Regions from separate parts of the Paenibacillus sp. FSL M7-0896 genome, predicted to be linked through region 1. Evidence: predicted binding sites of a transcription regulator. Region 1 holds the regulator's gene; each other region holds the start of a gene.
The links. The regulator Rex, encoded in region 1, represses fermentation and respiration genes when NADH is low (regulators of the CRP and FNR family bind a similar motif). The targets are predictions, from matches to a motif close to TTGTGAAATATTTCACAA.

Region 1 (6,832 bases):
GCCCGGGCCAGCTCCTTGGCCTCACTCCGCTCGTTCCACTGGTCCTTCATAATGTAGGCATAGAACTGGCTAAGTCCGAACAGAAGGAGCAGCACCACGGTAATCCCCAGCCAGATCCATTTTCTCCTCTTCTTCTTCACCACGCTGCTTCCTTTCCCGTTCCCTTGAATTACCGTTTAAGCAGGCTCTCGAACGTCTCCTGTGCTTTGCGGCGGATGGCTTCTTCATCAAGTGTCAGGCATTGTCCATGCTTCACAACCTGCTGGCCGTTCACCCATACATGCTCCACATCCTTGGCACTTGCCGAATATACGGCATGGGAGAGCAGATCGGTATGCGGCAGCAGATGAGGCTGGTCAATATCAAGTGCGATGAAGTCGGCCTTCATTCCTGCTGCAAGCCGGCCCACCCCGCTTAGGAAAATAGACTGCGCCCCATACTCCGTAGCCATCAGAAGCGCCTCAGGAGCCGGTACCGCTGTAGGATCACCGCTTACGCCCTTGTGGATCAGAGCCACCAGCCGCATCTCTTCGAACATATCCAGATTGTTGTTGCTCGCCGCACCGTCTGTCCCCAGAGAGACCTTAACCCCGGCTCTCAGCAGCTCAGGAACACGGGCTACCCCGCTGGCCAGCTTCAGGTTACTGCCGGGGTTATGCGACACGCCAACGTTATGGCGGGCCAGGATACCGATCTCTTCATCGTTCAGATGAACCCCGTGGGCAATGAGCGAAGGACGGGTGAACATCCCGAGCTTCTCCAGATGCGCGACCGGACGCAGGCCGTAGTCGGCCACGTTCTGTTCCACTTCATGGCGCGTCTCGGACATATGGGTGTGCATTGGCAAGTCCAGATCATGGGCAGCCTGCACAAACTTCATGAAAAACTCTGGAGGACAGGTGTACGGGGCGTGCGGTGAGAGCATGGTCGTAATTCTGCCGTCAGCCTTGCCGTGCCAGTTACGGGCAAAAGCAATCGCCTCAGCAAGCTTCGCTTGCTGTACCTCTTCCGGGCACAGCCCAATTACGCCGCGCATCAGCACAGCACGAATACCGGACTGCTCCGTTACTTCCGCTACCCGGTCCATATGATCATACATATCGAGGAAGGTGGTTGTGCCGCCCTTCAGCATCTCCAGCACGGACAACGAGGTTCCCCAATATACATCATCACCAGTGAATTTCTCTTCCATCGGCCACATCTTCTCCTGCAGCCAAGTCTGAAGCACCATATCGTCACCGTACCCGCGCAGCAGTGACATTGCAGTATGACCATGGGTATTTACCAGACCAGGCATGAACAGCAGACGGCTGCCGTCTACGACCTGTGCGCCATCCTCCACTACCGGCTCAGCTTCACCTATGTAAGTAATCAAATCATTCTCCAGGGTCATGTACCCGCTCAGTACCGGCTTGTCACTGCCCGGAACCAGGAAGTGCCCATTCTTGATTATCGTGATCTTACTGCTCATCTTCAGCCTCATCCTTTCCATCATGCAAATAATAGGCCAAGCTCTGCAGATCTGTGGTGAAATCTGCGGCATGAATCCGGATATTGGCAGGCGTCTTGAGAATAACCGGTGCGAAGTTCAGAATCGCTTCGATACCGGAATCCACAAGAATATCAGCTACGTTCTGGGCTTCGCTGTCAGGCACGGTAATAATCCCGATCCGGATGCCCTGCGAGCGGATGGTACTGCTTAGCTCCTCCATCGGCTGCACAACCAGCGAGTTGATCTGCTGGCCCACCTTCGGCGGGTAGGCATCGAAGATGGCAGTAATCTTCATCGTATCCTTCAAGTAAGCGTTGTAGTTAGACAAGGCATGACCGAGGTTACCGGCTCCAACCAGTGCAACATTAATTTGCTGGTCAAGCTTCAGGATATGGCGGATCTTCTCAATCAGATAAGATACATCATAGCCGATGCCTTTTCTGCCAAAATCACCAAAATAAGCCAAATCCTTACGGATCTGGGCGGGATTTAGGTCAAGCTTCTGGCCCAGCTCCTGAGAAGAGACTGTGGAGATTTCACGTTTTTGGAGATCGTTCAGGAAACGCAGGTACACTGGGAGCCTGCGCACGACGGCCTCCGATATTTTATCCGATTTCATGTATTCTCCTCCTTAAAAGTTTTGTTAGCCTACACTTCATTCCGTACAATTATAGCAACCGTGCCCCGCCGCCTGCCGGAGTGGCAGGACAGGCGGGAACGGATCTTCAGGATAATCATGACTTATTAATAATAGCAATAGCAGATGAATTAGGAAACCCCGCCGTCATCCAGCCATTCGGCAATTCTCGGGACCATCTGCTCGGTGAGCATATGCTCCATCTTGGGACCGGGGAGCGAGTACAGAAAGTACTTTCCGTAATGCGATTCAATCACTCTGGTATCGTACACAATTACGATGCCCCGGTCCTGCGCCGTGCGGACCAGCCGCCCGAAGCCCTGCTTGAAGCGGATGACAGCCTGCGGCACGGACAGCTTCATGAACGGATTCTTCTTCTGTGCCTGAAGCAGCTCTGACTTCGCTTCTGCCAGCGGGTGATTCGGCGGCTGGAACGGCAGTCTGACAATCGCCAGGCAGGTCAATGCTTCTCCAGGGATATCCACCCCTTCCCAGAAGCTGCTGGTACCCAGCAAGACCGAAGCCGGGCTGTCCTGGAAGCGGCGGATCAGCTTGCTCCGGCTGCCGCCTTCCACACCTTGTCCGAGTACCGCGATATCCTGTGAGGCAAGTGCCTCCTTCAGCGGTTCATACACCTGGCGCAGCATCTTGTAGGAGGTGAACAGCACCAGCATCCGCCCCCGTGTTGTTACAGCTGTCTCGGCAAGGGAGTGCACGAGGGTGTCCACGAAGCGGGCATCCCCAATACTCCCCTTGACGCTCGGGAAGTCCCGGGGAATGACCAGGAGAGCCTGCTCACGATACTTGAATGGCGACGGAAGCAGTGTTGTCATCAGACGCCGCTGCTCTGCAGCCTCGCCAAGACCCAGGTTATCAATCATGAACTGGAAGGATTTATCCACGGATAAGGTGGCCGAGGTCAGGATAATGCTCTTCTTCTTATCGAAGAACAGCTCCCTGAGCTGGGTGCTGACATCTACAGGAACAGCATACATTTGCAGTGACTTGCCCTTATAATTACCGCTTCCCTCCAGCCAATACACGATATTCTCATCGTTCAGACTCATGAAGAAGCGGATCTGCTCTCTAATGGATGCCAGATCCTTGAATAACCCGCCGATATCGGTCACAAGACTGTCTGAGGAGGATTGGCTGTCCGTGTCACGCATCTCACTGAGCATTTTGTCGCCCTTGCGGATGATATCGCTCAGACTGAGGTTCAGTGTATTCTCAAGGGCAGCCAGCTCCTCCCAATCCTTCGGCTTCTTGCCCGGCTGCAGGCGTGCCACCAGCTGACCTGCTTCACCGGCCCCGGCATCGCTGCGCTCAGGCAGCAGGCTGAAGAGCCGGTCGCTGAGCGCATCCCAGGACTCCTTCACCGTCAGCAGATCGGGATAGATCCGGTCGATCACGCCGCTCCATTCGGAAGCCTGCTCACTGCCCGAAGACTGCAGACTCTGGCGGAGGGCAGGCAGCTGCCCGCTCCGGCTATCCTTATAGAGTCGGGTGAGGGTATGGGCGAATGTGAAATATTTCATCTGCATGCCAAGATGCTTGCCGGCAATATCCTCCAGATGATGGGCTTCATCAATTACAAGATGGTCGTAAGCCGGAAGAAGCTGATGCCCGGCTTTGACATCTGCGAACAGCTTGGAGTGATTGGTGACTACCACATCGGAGATCCCGGCTTCATGCTTGGCCCGGTGGTAATAGCATTTGCGGAACCAGGGACAGGCGCGTCCCAGGCAGGAGTCAGTATCACTGGCTACAGTCTCCCAGAAATCGCCGCCCCGTCCGCTTAAGTTAAGCTCCTCATCATCGCCGGTCGTCGTCTGAGTCAGCCAAACGAGCATTTGCGCAGCGGTGAGCGCTTCTTCCCTTGGACTCGTAAAGTCCTTTTTGTTCATTCGATGTTCGAACTTGCGCAGACACAAATAGTGCCCTCTTCCCTTAAAGATGGAGGCCTTGAACGGGAACGGCACAACGCTGGTTAAGAGCGGAATATCCCGCTCCCGCAGCTGGTCCTGAAGGTTAATGGTATGCGTGCTGACCATCACCTTCTGATCACTTTTCACACTATGGTAGATGGCCGGAAGCAGATAACCCAGCGATTTGCCGGTGCCTGTTCCCGCTTCAATCAGCAGATGCTTGTCCTGCTCAAGCGCTGTAATGACCTCATGGATCATCAGCTCCTGGGCTTCTCGGCTCTCATACTGGGGAAGAACAGCCTTCAGCCGCTTGGTTACCTCATCCATATATTCTTCAAAGGTAATATTCTCCAGCGGATTGACGCTTCCTTCCTCCCGTGGCGTAGCCAGCTCTGCCCAGTCCCCAACAGCCAGCGCAAGCTGGCGGTAGAAGCTCAGCTCACCTTCCGGCTGAAAGGTCTCCATCTCCCGCTCCCGCAGCAGACCGTCGAAATACCAGGCCAAATCACTGTCTTCGTCCGCGAACAGCTCATTCAGCCGCTGAATCGTCAAGAGCGGCAGACTCTGCAGCTCTTCCAGACATTTGAGCAGCACAATAGCCGTGGCAAGCGCATCACTGTCCGCCTGATGGGGACGGTCATGCGTAATGCCGAAGTGGCTGCTTACCGCGCCAAGCTGATAGGTGCTCAGCGAGGGAAAGCATATTTTGAGAAAATCGATCGTATCCAGAATCCGCCCCTGAAACGGCAGGTAGCCGCAGCGGTCCAGCGCATTCTGCAAAAAATGAAAATCAAACGCGACATTGTGTCCGACGAGGACTACATCATCCAGCAGCGGCACCAGCTCCATCATCATCTCATCGAGCTCCGGCGCATCCTGTACATCGCTGTCTGTAATTCCGGTCAGGCCCGTAATAAAAGGAGGAATTGGCGCTCCGGGCTTGACATAGGAACCGTACACCCGGGAGATCTGCCCGTCTTCTTCTATAATGGCAAGGCCAACCTGGATGATCTCTCCCACAGATTGGGTTCCCGTAGTTTCAAAATCAAGCACGGCAAATTTCATTATAAGTTCTATTCCCTTTCACTTGAGACTCTTTATCAGCATAACAGAAGTTACGAAAAAAGGCGATGCACACCCCGGGAAGTGGGGCGCATCGCCTAAAGAAACCGAGGATAAATTATAAAAGCGACACCAGCTGATGGCCAAACTCCAGCTTCCCGCCCCGTCTGCGGCACACCTCCAGATTCACGTTCGGCTCCGGCAGATCAGGATCATGCAGCAACGACAGGCTGAACAGCTCACTGGCTTCATTGAAGCGTTCCTGGGAAGCCCGGATACAGCCCAGCGCATTATAGATCATCGCCTTCAGCTTCACCTCACGGATCAGGCCCAGCATGTGATTCAGATGTCCCCAGGCGGTATCGCCTTCTCCCTCCTGCAGATAAGCCATGGCCAGATACAGGCGGGCAGCGAGGCTGTCTGGATACTGTGCCGTAACCTCCCTGAACTGTTCAATGCACTTGCGGTACATCAGCAGCTTATAATAGCCCTGGCCCCTGACAAAAGCATCCATCCCAAGCTCAGGGGCCTCCTCTTCCGGCAGCTCCTCCGGCTGAACCTGAAAATCCGCCTGTTCCCGGAACTCGCTTAGCTTCTCGGCGAAGACCAGCCATTCGTCCATTACATTATCACTGATGCGGTGGAGCATATTATACTTGGATAAAAGATCGCTTCGGCGGGCACCCTCCGCAGTAGGATAGTCGGCTTTGATCTCCTGGAGCATCTTGTTCATCTCAGCAAATAAATGTTGAAACACCGGACATCCCACCCTTACTGATAATGAAGTCAGCTTAAGCTTGCCTTACTTCATTATCAGCAAGTACAGGGGTCTTCATCCCTGCCATTGATTACATGGCTCAAAGCTCAGAATTCAGGCAATCGTCGCGTGAATCTCATGATCCGCCAGCTTCACCGGCTTGTTGCCCGCATCAACGAACACTACAGTCGGCTTGTGCGCCGCCAGCTCCTCGGAGGACATGACAGCGTAGGATATAATAATCACTGTATCGCCAGGCTGTACCAGACGCGCCGCTGCCCCGTTCAGACAAATGACGCCGCTGCCGCGCGGACCTGGAATGACATAAGTCTCCAGACGGGAACCGTTATTATTGTCCACGATCTGCACCTTCTCGTTCTCCAGCAGGTCTGCGGCTTCCATCAGATCTTCATCAATGGTAATGCTGCCCACATAATTGAGATTGGCTTCAGTGACCGTTGCCCGGTGGATCTTGGATTTCATCATATGTCTAAACAAGAGCGTGTGCCTCCTTAGGAATAAATACATTATTATCAATCAGACGGGTTCTGCCGAACTTCACGGCCAGAGCCATTATAACCTCTCCGCCCGCATCCGTCAGCCTGCTGCCGCCTTCCAGTTCTTCCAGATCAGGGAAGGTTAGAATCTCCGCATAATCAATGACCGCAAGCGGCGATTCAGAAATGACCGAGACCAGCAGAGCCCGTGCTTCATCTACGGTACGAATGCTGCCCTCTTCCATAGCCTGGCGCACCTCGCGCAGGGAACGAGACAATACCAGGGCCTGTCTGCGCTCCTCGCTGCTCAGATAGACATTGCGGGAGCTAAGCGCCAGCCCGTCTTCCTCGCGCACAATGGGACAGGCGATAATGTCCACGTTCATGTTAAGGTCAGACACCATCCGGCGGAGAACCGCTACCTGCTGGGCATCCTTCAGTCCGAAGAAGGCGTATTCC
Region 2 (6,832 bases), 2.7 Mb from region 1:
GTTGTTATAGACCGGCACGAAGCCGCGCAGGGATCTGCCGAGCGGACCGGCCCCTTCGGAGATGCTCTCCCCTCCGCGCAGCGATATCTCCTGGCCGCCTCCCGCAAAGGGAAGACCTACCAGCGAAGCATCCGGATGAGAATAGCGGATTCCCTTCATATCTGTCACGACCACGAACATAATATCATTGCGGCGGGCGATCCTTGAGGTGTAGTCCTGAATCTCCTTGCTGTTGCCCTCACTGAGTCCCTCAGAGACCAGCGGAATCAGGGCGATGGTACGGGCAATCGTAATCGCCTTATCCTCCAGCGCCTGCCGGGTCTGCGGAATAATCTGATTCCGGAAAATAAAATATAAAATCAGCAGTACCAGCAGGACAACGGCAGACACCATGACGGCAATCATTGTGCGCAGACTGTAGCTTTTTTTCCTGGCCACTGGTGCGAAGACCTCCCTTCATGTCCCATATTCCTATACCATTCGAACTATATTATTTGAACTAGAATTTGTAAAGCTACTCCAGAGTGATTGTTTCTGGGGATGGAACTATGCAGCAAGCCCAGCCGTTCTGCCGGAGACAGGAGGGCTGGGCTTGCTCGGGTGATATGACCACAACACTTTTATAAGCTATTGAATGATGACTTACTGCTTCTTGGCCTGTTCCAGCGCCTGGGTCACCGCTTCAATAATTCCGCCGCTGGAGCCGGAAGCACCAGAGAGAGCGTCTACGCCTTCTGTGGTTTGTTTTTCAATAATTTCAGGAATCGTATTCTCTACAGCCGCATCGATCATCGCCTGCGTCTCCTTATGCTCCTGTACGGTAATGGCGTCGATCTTCTCATCTTTGATCTCTACCGCCACTTTAATATCACTCTTAACCCCTTTGCCTGTTCCATCATAGGTCCCGTCCACATACTTGCCGGAAGATGATGAGCATCCAGCTGTTAGTACTGTTGCAGCCGCGAGGGCAGAGAACAGCAAGGTTTTTGTCCACTTGTGCATGAATAATTCCTCCTTCTGAAAGTTCCTATTTCTTAAGTGCCTTCACAGCTTCATCCGCTGCGATCCGCCCGAAGGTAGTGATGTCTGCCAGTGCATTACCGCCCAGACGGTTCGCGCCGTGTACTCCGCCGGTTACTTCGCCCGCAGCATACAGCCCGGCAATGACCTGATCCTTGGTATCCAGCACCTGAGCCTGGGTGTTAATTGCTACTCCGCCCATGGTATGGTGGATTCCCGGTGTTACCTGAATTGCATAATATTTACCCTTTTCAAAAGACAGCTCAAGATCCGGCCGTTCAAACTCTGTATCCTTGCCGGAAGCAACGAAGCCATTATACGTTTTCAGTGTATCCGCAAGTGCTTTGCCATCTACACCAATCTGTGCCGCCAATTCTTCAGGTGTTGCCGCTTCTTTGACCAGATCCATTCCAAAATAAACCTCAGTTGCCTTCAGGTTCGCACGCAGCTCATCATTGAAGATCAGGTAAGCTACTTTACCGGATTGGGCCAGAATATTCTGGGACACGACATCGCGGGTCAGCAGTTCATTCGTGAATCGCTTGCCTTCGCTATTGACCAGAATCGCACCGTCTCCGCGTACCCCTTCCGTGATCAGCACGCCTTGATTAGGAATGGTGGTCGGATGAATCTGAATCTCCTTCATGTCTACAAGCTTGGCACCAATCTTCTCTGCCATCGTTGTACCATCTCCGGTTGCGCCCGGGTGGTTAGTGGTAGAGAACCCTTCCAGCTTCGGCTGATACCCCTTGATCATGTCCATGTTAGCTCCAAAACCGCCAGCCGCCAGGATAACGGAATTCGCACTAATCGTGTACTGCTTGCCATCCTTATCCGTCACCTTCACTCCGGTAACCACGCCGTCCTTGTTCTTGACGATCTCATCGGCAGTCGTCCGCAGGCGCACATCAATCTTGTACTCCTCCAGCTTCTTCTTCAGCGCGACTACGATGAAATTCCCTGCCGCTTCCCCGCCTGCCGGACGATGAATCCGGTTCACGCTTGCCCCGCCTGCGCGTCCCACTTCAGACAGCTCGGCTCCATTCTCCTTCAGCCACTCCACCGAAGCCGCCGCACCGTTTGTAAGTGTTCTGACCAGATCCGGGTTGTTCAGGTTCTTGCCGCCCTTCATGGTATCCTCGAAATGCAGCTCCGGACTGTCTGTAATGCCAGCCGCTGCCTGATAAGGTGTTCCTGCCGCATTCAATCCGCCTTCCGCACGGACGGTGTTGCCTCCAAGCATAGGCATTTTTTCGATCAATATCACTTTGGCTCCCTGATTATGCGCTTCAATGGCAGCAGTCATTCCCGCGCCGCCGCCGCCGATAATAACAATGTCCGTAGACTCCCCTTTGGTGCTGTTACATGCAGGCAATACCACCAGACTTGCCAACAGCAACCCCTTGCCCAGCAGACTTCCCCATCTCTTTCTGTTCATTCAGTTCTCCTCCAATTGTTATTGTGCATATTTTCACAATCATCATAACCTGAAGGAGCCCTGACAAGAATATTTAGTAATTAAAGAAATGATAAAGTAAATAAAGGTAGTGAATTTGCTTGAATGTGTTTATAGATTTATAATTGGAGCTTATACAACCGTATCACTAGGAGGAACAGAAACTATGGAAAAAAGCGAAAAATATTGGCTGGCCGGTGCTGTTCTGGCAGCAGCCGGTGTCTCCCTGATGAGCTACACCGCGAGCCGCTATACTTCATTCAAAAGAGTAGTTACCCGAACCATCCATCTGGAAGATATCGCCGCTCTGGAAATTACCCGCCTATCTTCTGTTCCCGGTGAACAGAAGGATATTGTGCTTACTGAGCCGGAAGCGATTAAGCGGATCTACGATGATTTCTCCAGCGTCCGCCTGATGAAATCCGCCCGCAATGTGAGCACAGACAGCAAGTACAGCTATTACATTACCATCGTCCAGGCCGACCGGAAGCAGCGGTTCGACATTATTTTGAAGGGCAAGCATCACATGATTATCTACGACAATGACATGAACAACCCGCACCTGGTAGCCTACAAAATCATTAACGAGTTCAGTCCGCTGGCTCTGCAGCAGGCCTTCGATTGATTCTGCGCACGCTTATGTATGGCATAGCTTAATAACCTTCACAGCTAATGTGACGGCTATATGGAGTCATGGAACGCCTGGGGCACCCTCGGGACACCTTGACTCCGTTTTATTTTAAGAGAACGCTCATAGATATTTACGGATAAGTTCATGCCCTTCGGGTCTCACCTTATACATATACACCGGCCTGCCTACCGCCCCGTAGCTAAGCTCCATTTCCAGAATACCTGCCTCCGTCAGAAAAGCCAGATATTTGCGGACCGAGATCCGCGAGATGGGCGCATGACTGCTGATATCCTCCGTGGAGAACACCGGGCTCTCCAGCCGGTTAATTGTGCTCCAGATGCTCTCCAGTGTGCCTTCGGCAAGCCCTTTGGGCAGCGGCAGGGCAGCGTACTTCTCCTCTTCCGTCCCGAGCGAATGCCGCAGCAGCTTATCCAGCTGCTCCTGGCTTAGATGCTCCTTGTGCATCAGCTTATAATCTTCACGATACGCCGACAGTGCCGCCTGAAACCGGGCAAACTCGAACGGCTTGATCAAATAATCCACGGCCCCGTTCTGCAGCGCCTTGCGGATGCTGGCATTGTCACTGGCGGCGGAGATCACAATGATGTCCACCTTGCTTCCCTGCTCCCGCAGAGCAGATAGCAGCTGCAGCCCGCTGACACGCGGCATATAAATATCCAGCAGCACCAGATCTACCTGCTGCTCCTCCAGCATAGTTCTCGCTTCATCCCCTGTCGCCGCCCAGCCCGCATACTCAAAGCCCGCAACCTGCTCCAGATAATGCCGGTTAAACTTCGCCACCATCGGGTCATCTTCTACGATTAATACTTTAATGTTCATGGGGTCTCCTTGTCTTTTGTGCAACTATAACTACATATAACTACAACTAATATAACATTGCGGCGGAGAATTTTGGAGGGAGGTGTGCTGAGACATAGAATCAAAACTAACAAAAAGACACCAATTCGAGAAATTACCCGAACGGTGCCGAAAAAATTAAAATCCCAAAGATTCACCAACGAGGATAACCTTTATTCTCCCCGCTGTTTTACACATTCTTGTTTCGACGATGTAAGAACAGATACAATCCTCTGATTTACAATCTGCACAAGCACCATTGATTAGGCAGGGCGTTTTTTGCGGTGAATGTAAAAATGGGCTGGACGAACTCGAAAGACGGTTTGCGTTAATGGGAGCGGCATAGGTTCTGGCTCTTATCACTGCATCTTCAGCGGTCTTGCACACCTTATTCATCCCCACGACAGCAACCACACTTCTCGGTCCAAAAGTAATCGCTGCCACTCGATTGCCCACACTGTCGATATTGACCAATATCCCATCTTCACTAACCGCGTTGAAGCTCGTTAAATAGGTATCACATAAAAGAGATTGGCGCATGAGGTCATAACGTTCCTCCATCGTCTGCGCTGTATCACGGTCAGTGACTGTATAGCTGCCTTGACGTACCCGATCAAGAAGCCCGATTTCCTCAAGCGTGACTGAACCGCCCCAAGATACCGAAGACTGTTCCGGAATTAAGGATAGCGCCTTTTCCGCAGCTTCTATGGCGTTGTCACAGTAATAGGCCTCAAATTTTCTGCTTTGCAGATTTTTCATAACCTTGGAGGCTAACAGCCGGTTTCTCGCTTTGATTGAATCTTCTTTCGTTTGCACTGCTCTTCCTCCGTTCTGACGTTAGACAAGGTGGCTAAACTTCGTGTGTATGTATGATTAATATAGTATAGTAAAAAGAAAAAGGATGTTGCACATGCAACGCGAAGCCGCTCAGAATAACTTAGAGTCCCTCTGTCAATCACGTTTATTTTCAGGGATTTCTCCAAGTGATATTTCCCAAATGCTTAAATGTCTGTCAGCTACACGGAAAGAATATGTAAAAGATGAGATGGTTGTCCGTGAGGGCGATTACGTTGATGATGTCGGCATCATATTGCAGGGCACCGCTCAAAGTACAAAATTGAACGTCAAAGGAAAACAAATTATTGTATCCCTCCATTACCCGGGTGGATATACCGCTGTTCTCACAGCTGCCAGCCGTGGAAGAAGATGCCCGATGTCAGTACAGGCCATAGAACCGCTTGAGGTGCTGTTTATTCCTATCCAAAGCATATTGAGCCGTTGTACGAAGCTATGTATGGGACATGAACAATTACTTGGCAATCTTTTTGATAGTATTGCTGAGCGAGCGTTAGAACTGCATGACCGGAATGATTGTCTAATTATGCCGACTATTCGGGATAAGGTTTTAACTTACTTAACAAGAGTTAGGCGTGATGCTGGAACCGAAGCTTTTACGATTCCCTTTGACCGGGAAGCCATGGCCGAGTATCTGGATGTAGACCGCAGCGCCTTGTCCAGAGAGCTGGCATGGATGAAGCGGGACGGCTTGATTGAGTTTTATAGAAATGAGTTTAGGCTGCTGGAAGAAGCAGTGGAAAAGGATGTTCAGTAATAGCAAGCAGGGCTGGTGTGGTCTTTGCTTATGTGACGGCAGTTACTATGGGGGAGTTCACCGATTTTCCAGTTTTGATTGGATGATATTGGGGGGTGGTTTTCTATTGAAAAAAACTTTGTTTCGCACGCCCTTAATTTTCGAACTTTGGACGGTTATTTATATTACAAATGTTGCGCAGAAGAGTATATTTAGTTAACCATATATCTTTATATTCTATATAGATTAGTAAATTTCGCCAATCAAAACAATCTTGAAAGACTCTAGGCCTCCCAAGGTTGTTGGTTAAATCTAAAAATCGAATGGGTCCGCTATTGTAAACTCATCTTCATGCCATAATTTTTTTGACTAAGTGTCTCAAGAACCATCAATATCCTACATGGCAGTATTCAAGTTTTTCACTTACTTCTTGGAAAAGGATCTCCTTCTAATATTTTGAATGATATTTTTTTTGCTGCTATAAAAATTGGAGGTTTATCAAAACCCTCTACACTGATTTTGAAAATATAATTCCCCAGTTCTACCCTATATTTTTGATTCAAGTCAATGATTTCATCATCATTGGCTAGTTCAATAAAAACTTTGGCTGTATCCGTATGCCATAAAAATAAAGTTGAAACAAAATAAGGTTCTTCAAACTCAATATCTATCGCATATTCATTACTACTTTGGTCAATGCTACCTGACAAAACAATTTGTCCTGCATCCATGCGACAAAATTCAAAATCCATCCATAAGCATCGACTTAAATGCGTATTGATTCTCTTGATCTCTAAGTTAACTTCATCTACACTCATTGCAAACATATGAATCCTCTCCTGCTTGGTCACTATAATATGTCATCCTCCACGACCGGAACAAACGGTGATAACCAGACATCCTCTTGCCGCCTTAGAGTTCCTCGGGCTAGTACGTAGACTTTGAACTCGTTATCGTAGCCTTCGATATCCTCATCATCTCTTGTATAGAGTAAGCCATAAGAACCCGGTGCTTGGTCTGCGATGAATTGAAATAGCTCAATGATCTCCCCGGCCTCGAAACTTTTGTGATTCAAAAATCCTCCTACAGCAAGATGATACGTCCCATTTGCGGGATAGACTTTTAGGAGTCCATCACTCCAACCCAACTCTAAGATAAAGTTTTGTATATTTTTGAACACCAATTCTAAATTTTCAGAATCTTCTTCAAATGTCTCCCGGATCGTAGACCAGCCATGAAACTCGTACATCTTCTCACCCGCTTCCTAGATATTTGA
Region 3 (6,832 bases), 3.2 Mb from region 1:
CGGCGGCGTGCCGCTTAAGGAGCCTTTTGAGATCAATGGGAATGAACTGATCGTTTCAATTCCCGCTGATCATAACGGCGGCATGTTGAGCTACGATCCAGAGCTTGGCAATGTAACGGAGAACGGCAATAAGAATAACCCGCTTACCGGATTGCAGCCGGGCATTGACCTAGGCGGGGATGGCAAATATATCGCAGACGGCGGCAAGCTGCCGGAAAACGGTCTGGGATTAACGGCAGGGGATAAGCCGGTATCGCTGAGTCCAGCCTTCCAGCCGGATGTACCAAGCGGCTATCAGGCGACCGTGCCTAATGAGACGGGGACTATTGCGCTGAATCTTGCCCCGGCAGGAGATAACGATACGCTGCGCAAGGTTAGCTTGAACGGTGTAGAGGTTCCTGACGGAGACTGGAGCAAGCTGCCGCTTCAGGAAGGGCTGAACATCATCCAGGTAGATATTGTGGATGCGAAGCGTCCGGGCGTTAAGCTGGGGCAATACCAGATTCAGGTTATCCGCGCAAGCGGGAAGCTCGTATCGCTTGATCCTTCGAGCGGCACACTGCAGCCTGAGTTCAAGCCTGAAACTGCAAGCTATGATGTATCCGTAGCGAACAGTGTATATGAAATGTCATTTAAGCCGGTTACACTTGATCCTGGTGCTGTGGTAACACTCAGTATTGCCGGTGAAGCTCCGGTAGAGGTTACAAACGGTCAATGGAGCAAAGCGCTCCCTCTAAAAGTAGGCAAGAATGAAGTTCTGGTTACCGTCAAGGATTCCGCAGGCGGAACGAATACGTATACAATGATCATTACCAGACAAGAGCCTGTATCTTCAGGCGGAGGCGGAGGTTCCGCTCCGGCTCCAGCAGCTCCTGAAACATCCAAGACCGAAGTGATTCAGGTGGATGTGGCCATCGGCGGAGCCAATGCGGCTGGCATCACGAAAGTGCCGGTACAGCGTACCACTCAGAGCAATGGCATGATCACTGATCTGGTCCGCTTCACCAAGGATAAGGCTGAAGAAGCGGTGAAGATGGCGAAAGAGACGGGACAAAGCATTGCCCGTGTAGTCATCCCGGATGCGGCGGACAATGTCAGCGAAGTGAATGTCCAGATTCCGGCGGAAACCGCCAAATTGCTGAAAGAGAACGGCATTGTACTGGAAATCTATACGGAGAACGCAATTGTGCGTGTTCCGAATGAATCGCTGGAAGGCATCGGACAAGACTTCTATTTCCGGCTGGTGCCGGTGAGAAGTGCAACAGAGCGGAGTGAAATCGAGAAGAGAGCCACGCTTGAAGCTGTGGTCCGCGAAGTGGCCAAGGACAACAAAATCGAAGTGGTCGCCAGACCGATGACCATTGAGACGAACCTGTCCAGCAGGGCGGTAACCCTGATCCTGCCGCTAAGAGATGTGAAGCTGCCTGCGAATGAAGCGGCGCGTAATGCATTCCTGGCACAGCTCGGTATTTTCATTGAGCATACCGACGGCACGAAAGAGGTTGTCAAAGGCAAAGCGGTTACCTATAAAGAGGGACTGCTTGGACTGGAATTCTCGGTAAGCAAATTCAGTACCTTTACGATTATTAACTTCAATAATCAGTCGCCTGCTACGCATGTATCCTATATCGTTGGCTTCCCGGATGGGGAATTCAAGCCGGACGAACGGGTAACGCGTTCGCAGATGGCACTCATGATTGCCCGGAATCTGGGCTATGATGCTAGTGCGGCTGTAGGCACTCCTCCCTTCCCGGATGTGGCTGTCCGCCATTATGCCGCAGCAGCCATTGCCTTCGTGAATGCACAGGGCGTGATGAAGGGTGATCCGGCCGGGAAATTCCGGGGCAATGCACCGATTACGAGAGCAGAGATGGCCGCTGCTGCTGCCAACTACCTGAAGCTTGCAGTACCGGCAGACGGAAAATCGAGCTTCAGCGATACAACTGGACATTGGGCTCAGGCGGTAATTGAAGCCAACGTGTCGGCAGGCTTGCTCAAGGGCTACCCGGACGGCAGCTTCAAGCCGAATGCTTATCTGACCCGTGCGGAAGCAGTAGTCATTGTTAATCAGATGTTTGACCGCGGCCCGCTCCATGGAGCAGATGCGGTGAAATTCCCGGATGTCTCCAAGAATCATTGGGCCTATCTGGATATCCAGGAGGCTATCATCGACCATCAGTACCGGATCGACAGTGAACAGAAGGAACAACGGGTTACAGAATAAATGGATAGGGGTTGGAGGAGAGATCATTTCTCCTCCAGCCCCTAAATCATTAAATTTGAAGTATAATGGTTATAAAACCGTACCGATTTCCAGTTGCGAAGGAGATCCGAATGAGAGCAATCCTGATTGACGATGAAGAATTGGCACTAAAGGCTTTGGAACGCCAATTGCATGCGCTTGGTTGTTTCGAGATTATCGGCAAATATACCGATCCGCTGCAAGGGCAGCAAAAGGTAGAGGAGACCGAGACCGATATTGTGTTTCTCGATATTCATTTACCGGAGCTGAGCGGGATTGAACTGGCGGAAAGGCTGCTGGAACGGAGACCCGATCTGCAGGTTGTATTCGTAACGGCATATGATAAGTATGCGATCAAGGCTTTTGAGCTGAATGCCCTGGATTATTTGCTTAAGCCGATTCATACGGACCGTCTGAAGCTTACAGTTCGGAGATTGAATGCTCAGCAGAAGCCTGGCCTGGCAGCCCAGGCAGCGTCAGCGCAGACAAGCTGGAGAATGCTGATGCTCGATGCCTTCCGGATCTACGAAGGGAGTCAGGAGCTTCCGTCACTGCAATGGAGAACGGCGAAGGCGCAGGAAATCTTCTTTTACCTGCTGCATCATCGCGGCAAAGTGGTCAGTAAAGCCACTCTGATTGAGTTGCTGTGGGCTGATTTTGATCCGAACAGGGCCTATCCGCAGTTATATACGGCTGTGTATCATATCCGCAAGATGCTGGAGCCCTTCAGCAGAGAACGGATTCTCCTGCAAAATACGGCGGACGGCTATCTGCTCAAGCTGAATGGAATCTGCCTGGACGTTGATGAGTTTGACCGCTTTATCCAAGCGGGGTTAGAGCTCTCGAATGACACACTGCCCGAATACGAACGAATCCTGAAGCTGTTCAAGAGCGAATATCTGGAGGGGTACGATTATGTGTGGGCGGAGCTTGAGCGGCAGAGATTCCAGCTGCAGTGGATTCGGCTGAAGCTGAATCTGGTCCGCTGGTATATGGGGAATGCAGAATATGAACAGGCCTTCAAGCACATTGAACAGGTCTGCACCCGCTATCCGTTAGAGGAGCAGGCGCAATTATTGTACATGCAAATATCGGATAGAATGGGCTTTCATTTTCTGGTGCAAAGACAGTATGTATTGCTGGAAACGGTCATGGAAGCAGAGGTTGCGGAGAAACCGAGCCGGGAGATTGTCAAATGGTATAGGGATTGGGATAACAAGCGTCAAAAAGGGTGAATCCGTGGATTCATCCTTTTTGCCCTATCTAAATTATGATATATTTAATCTTGAATGAACTTGTTCTGCAAAGATCCGACGAAGGAGCACCCCATGACCCAATTTGTCTACAAGCAGATTATTGCTGACCTCAAAACGAAGATCTTTGCCGGGCAGTACGCCGATATGAAGCTGCCGGATGAGCGTAGTCTCAGCGAGGCGTATCAGGTTAGCCGCAGTACCATTAAGCGTGCGCTGATGAAGATGGAGAGCTCGGGCATTATTTTCAAGAAACGCGGCTCCGGCACCTTCATCAATCCGTTATATATAAAGAACGATTCGATCTTCAATTACGAAGGCTCTAATCTGGGGGTGTCGGATAACTTCCAGATGCACGGCAAGAAGCCGGAGATCAAGGTGCTGAGCTTCGAGGTCATCCGGCCCACGGAGGAGCTTCAGCGGGATTTGTTCCTGATGCCACATGATTTCGTGTATAAGATCGTGCGTCTGCGCCTGTTTGAAGGTGCGCCCTTCATGATTGAGACGGGATATATTCCGATCAAAATTGTGCAAAATCTCGACCAGACGATTATTGAGGGGTCGATTTTTCATTATCTGGAGGAGTCGCGCAATCTGGCGGTGACCAAATCCTTTTTGTCTATTTTTGCCGAGCCTTCACTGCTGAATGATCAGGAGCTGCTCCATCTTAAAGAGAATGAACCCGTGGGGATTATGGAGGGGATCTTTTTCCTGGATAACGGCACGCCGTTCGAATTCTCGCATATGCGCTTCCATTACGAGTATCTAAAGTTTAACACTTTCGTATCTGTGCATTAACGGATGGACGGTGTAAATAGCATAACTGAGGTATAGCAGGCCGGGAGGAATCCCGGTCTTTTTAGCGTTTTTTTATCATGACAAATTAATCCATAATTATAAAAATAAACATCTTTTTGTGCGTGGTTTGCAGAGGAATTCATACTATGTTCAAAAATTCACAATATTGGACCGTATTAATTTCTAAAAAGATTGAATTTCTGAAATGCCGATGTATGATGTAAATGTAGAAGTGATACATTCAATTTACAAAGAAAAAGATTAGGGAGTGGAAGACATGGGATTAACAATCGAACAGGTGGATTATTCCTCCAAAACGTATCTGGCAAAGCTTGACGCTTACTGGCGTGCAACGAACTACATCTCCGTAGGTCAGCTTTATTTGAAGGATAATCCGTTGTTAAGAGAACCGTTGAAGGATGCAGACGTCAAAGTGAAGCCGATCGGACACTGGGGCACGATCCCTGGGCAGAACTTTATCTATGCGCACCTGAACCGCGTTATCACTAAATATGATCTCAACATGTTCTATATTGAAGGCCCGGGCCATGGCGGTCAGGTGATGGTATCGAACTCTTATCTTGACGGAACCTACACCGAAATCTACCCGCAGATCACTCAGGACATCCCAGGTCTGAAAAAGCTGTTTAAGCAGTTCTCCTTCCCTGGCGGTGTTGCCTCCCATGCAGCTCCTGAAACACCCGGATCGATTCATGAAGGCGGCGAGCTGGGTTACTCCCTGTCGCACAGCGTGGGTTCGATTCTGGATAACCCTGACCTGATCTCCGCTGTAGTTGTAGGTGACGGCGAAGCAGAGACCGGTCCTCTGGCCGCTTCCTGGCTGTCCAACCGGTTCATCAACCCGATTACAGACGGTGCGGTATTACCGATTCTGCACTTGAACGGCTTCAAGATCAGTAACCCGACCATCCTCTCCCGGATGAGCAGAGAAGAATTAACCGCCTATTTTGCCGGAAACGGCTGGGAAGCATTCTTCGTGGAAGGTGAGAATCCTGATCTGATGCACCCGGAAATGGCGAAGGTGCTGGATACGATCGTAGAGAGAATTGCCGCCATTCAGAAGAATGCCCGTGAAAATAACGATACTGCCCGTCCGGTATGGCCGATGCTGGTCTTCCGCTCCCCTAAAGGCTGGACCGGTCCGAAATCGTGGGATGGCGTGCCGAACGAAGGCTCTTTCCGTGCACACCAGGTACCGATTCCTGTGGATCAGAAAAACATGAAGCATGCTCCGGCGCTGCTGGAATGGCTGAACAGCTACAGACCTGAAGAATTGTTCGATGCGAACGGCCGTCTGAACGCGGATCTGGCCGAAATTCTGCCAACCGGCGACAGACGTATGGGGATGAACCCGGTAACGAATGCCGGTAAGCTGATCAAAGACCTGCACAAGCCGAATTTCCGCAACTACACCTTGGATAATTCTGTTCCGGGTCAAGTGATTGCGCAGGATATGGCCGTGCTGGGGAAATACCTGAAAGAGGTTGTTACGCTCAACGAAGAGAACCGCAACTTCCGGATCTTTGGACCGGATGAGACCATGTCCAACCGTCTGGGACCTGTATTCGAAGTGACCAAGCGCCAATGGATGGACGCCATTCAGGAACCGCAGGATGAATTCCTCGCTCCGTATGGCCGTGTCATTGACTCCCAGTTATCAGAGCATCAGGCAGAGGGGATTCTGGAAGGGTACGTACTGACCGGCCGCCACGGATTCTTCGCCAGCTATGAAGCGTTCCTGCGCGTGGTCGATTCGATGATCACCCAGCACTTCAAGTGGCTGCGCAAGGCGACAGATCAGACCTGGAGAGAAGATATTCCATCCCTGAACGTCATCGCTACATCGACCGTGTTCCAGCAAGACCATAACGGTTATACCCACCAAGATCCGGGTCTGCTCGGCCATCTGGCTGACAAGAAGCCTGAATTCATCCGTGAGTATCTGCCGTCCGATGCGAACAGCCTGCTGGCTGTATTCGACACGATCCTGAATGACCGTCAGAAGATCAACCTGATCGTATCCTCCAAGCATCCGCGTCCGCAGTGGTTCTCGGCCGATGAAGCTCAGGAGCTGGTAACTAAAGGACTCAAAATCATTGACTGGGCCAGCACCGACAAAGGCGGCGAGCCGGATCTCGTAATTGCTTCTTCCGGTACAGAACCAACTATGGAAGCCTTGGCTGCGATCTCGATCCTGCATGAGAAGCTGCCTGAGCTGAAGATCCGCTATATCAACGTGGTAGATCTGCTGAAGCTGAGAAGCCAGAAGCTCGATCCGCGCGGCTTGTCTGACGATGAGTTTGATCAATTTTTCACAAAAGACAAACCGGTCATCTTCGCCTTCCACGGCTATGAAGGCCTGATCAAAGACCTGTTCTTCGACCGCCACAACCATAACCTGCATGTGCACGGCTACCGCGAGAATGGCGACATCACGACACCGTTCGATATGCGTGTACTCAACCAGATGGACCGCTTCGACCTCACGAAGGAAGCGGTGCTGAGTCTGCCGGAAGCA

Region 2: the regulator Rex is predicted to act here: its motif matches at 2,480-2,497, upstream of MKY12_RS07040 (flavocytochrome c).
Region 3: the regulator Rex is predicted to act here: its motif matches at 4,440-4,457, upstream of MKY12_RS33165 (phosphoketolase family protein).

The regions. Positions count from the first base shown of each region.
Region 1 covers NZ_CP150250.1:4,425,116-4,431,947, forward strand. The annotation lists gene MKY12_RS19085 (DUF5590 domain-containing protein) at 1-140, opposite strand, end outside; gene MKY12_RS19090 (amidohydrolase) at 170-1,471, opposite strand; gene MKY12_RS19095 (redox-sensing transcriptional repressor Rex) at 1,461-2,111, opposite strand; gene dinG (ATP-dependent DNA helicase DinG) at 2,261-5,122, opposite strand; gene MKY12_RS19105 (hypothetical protein) at 5,238-5,876, opposite strand; gene panD (aspartate 1-decarboxylase) at 5,991-6,374, opposite strand; gene panC (pantoate--beta-alanine ligase) at 6,367-6,832, opposite strand, start outside.
Region 2 covers NZ_CP150250.1:1,679,364-1,686,195, reverse strand. The annotation lists gene dcuS (DcuS/MalK family sensor histidine kinase) at 1-438, opposite strand, end outside; gene MKY12_RS07045 (FMN-binding protein) at 643-1,002, opposite strand; gene MKY12_RS07040 (flavocytochrome c) at 1,028-2,458, opposite strand; gene MKY12_RS07035 (hypothetical protein) at 2,643-3,101, shown strand; gene MKY12_RS07030 (response regulator) at 3,228-3,947, opposite strand; gene MKY12_RS07025 (lactate utilization protein) at 4,104-4,781, opposite strand; gene MKY12_RS07020 (Crp/Fnr family transcriptional regulator) at 4,876-5,577, shown strand; gene MKY12_RS07015 (hypothetical protein) at 5,976-6,383, opposite strand; gene MKY12_RS07010 (Imm7 family immunity protein) at 6,407-6,805, opposite strand.
Region 3 covers NZ_CP150250.1:7,598,519-7,605,350, forward strand. The annotation lists gene MKY12_RS33150 (S-layer homology domain-containing protein) at 1-2,224, shown strand, start outside; gene MKY12_RS33155 (response regulator) at 2,335-3,477, shown strand; gene MKY12_RS33160 (GntR family transcriptional regulator) at 3,571-4,293, shown strand; gene MKY12_RS33165 (phosphoketolase family protein) at 4,571-6,832, shown strand, end outside.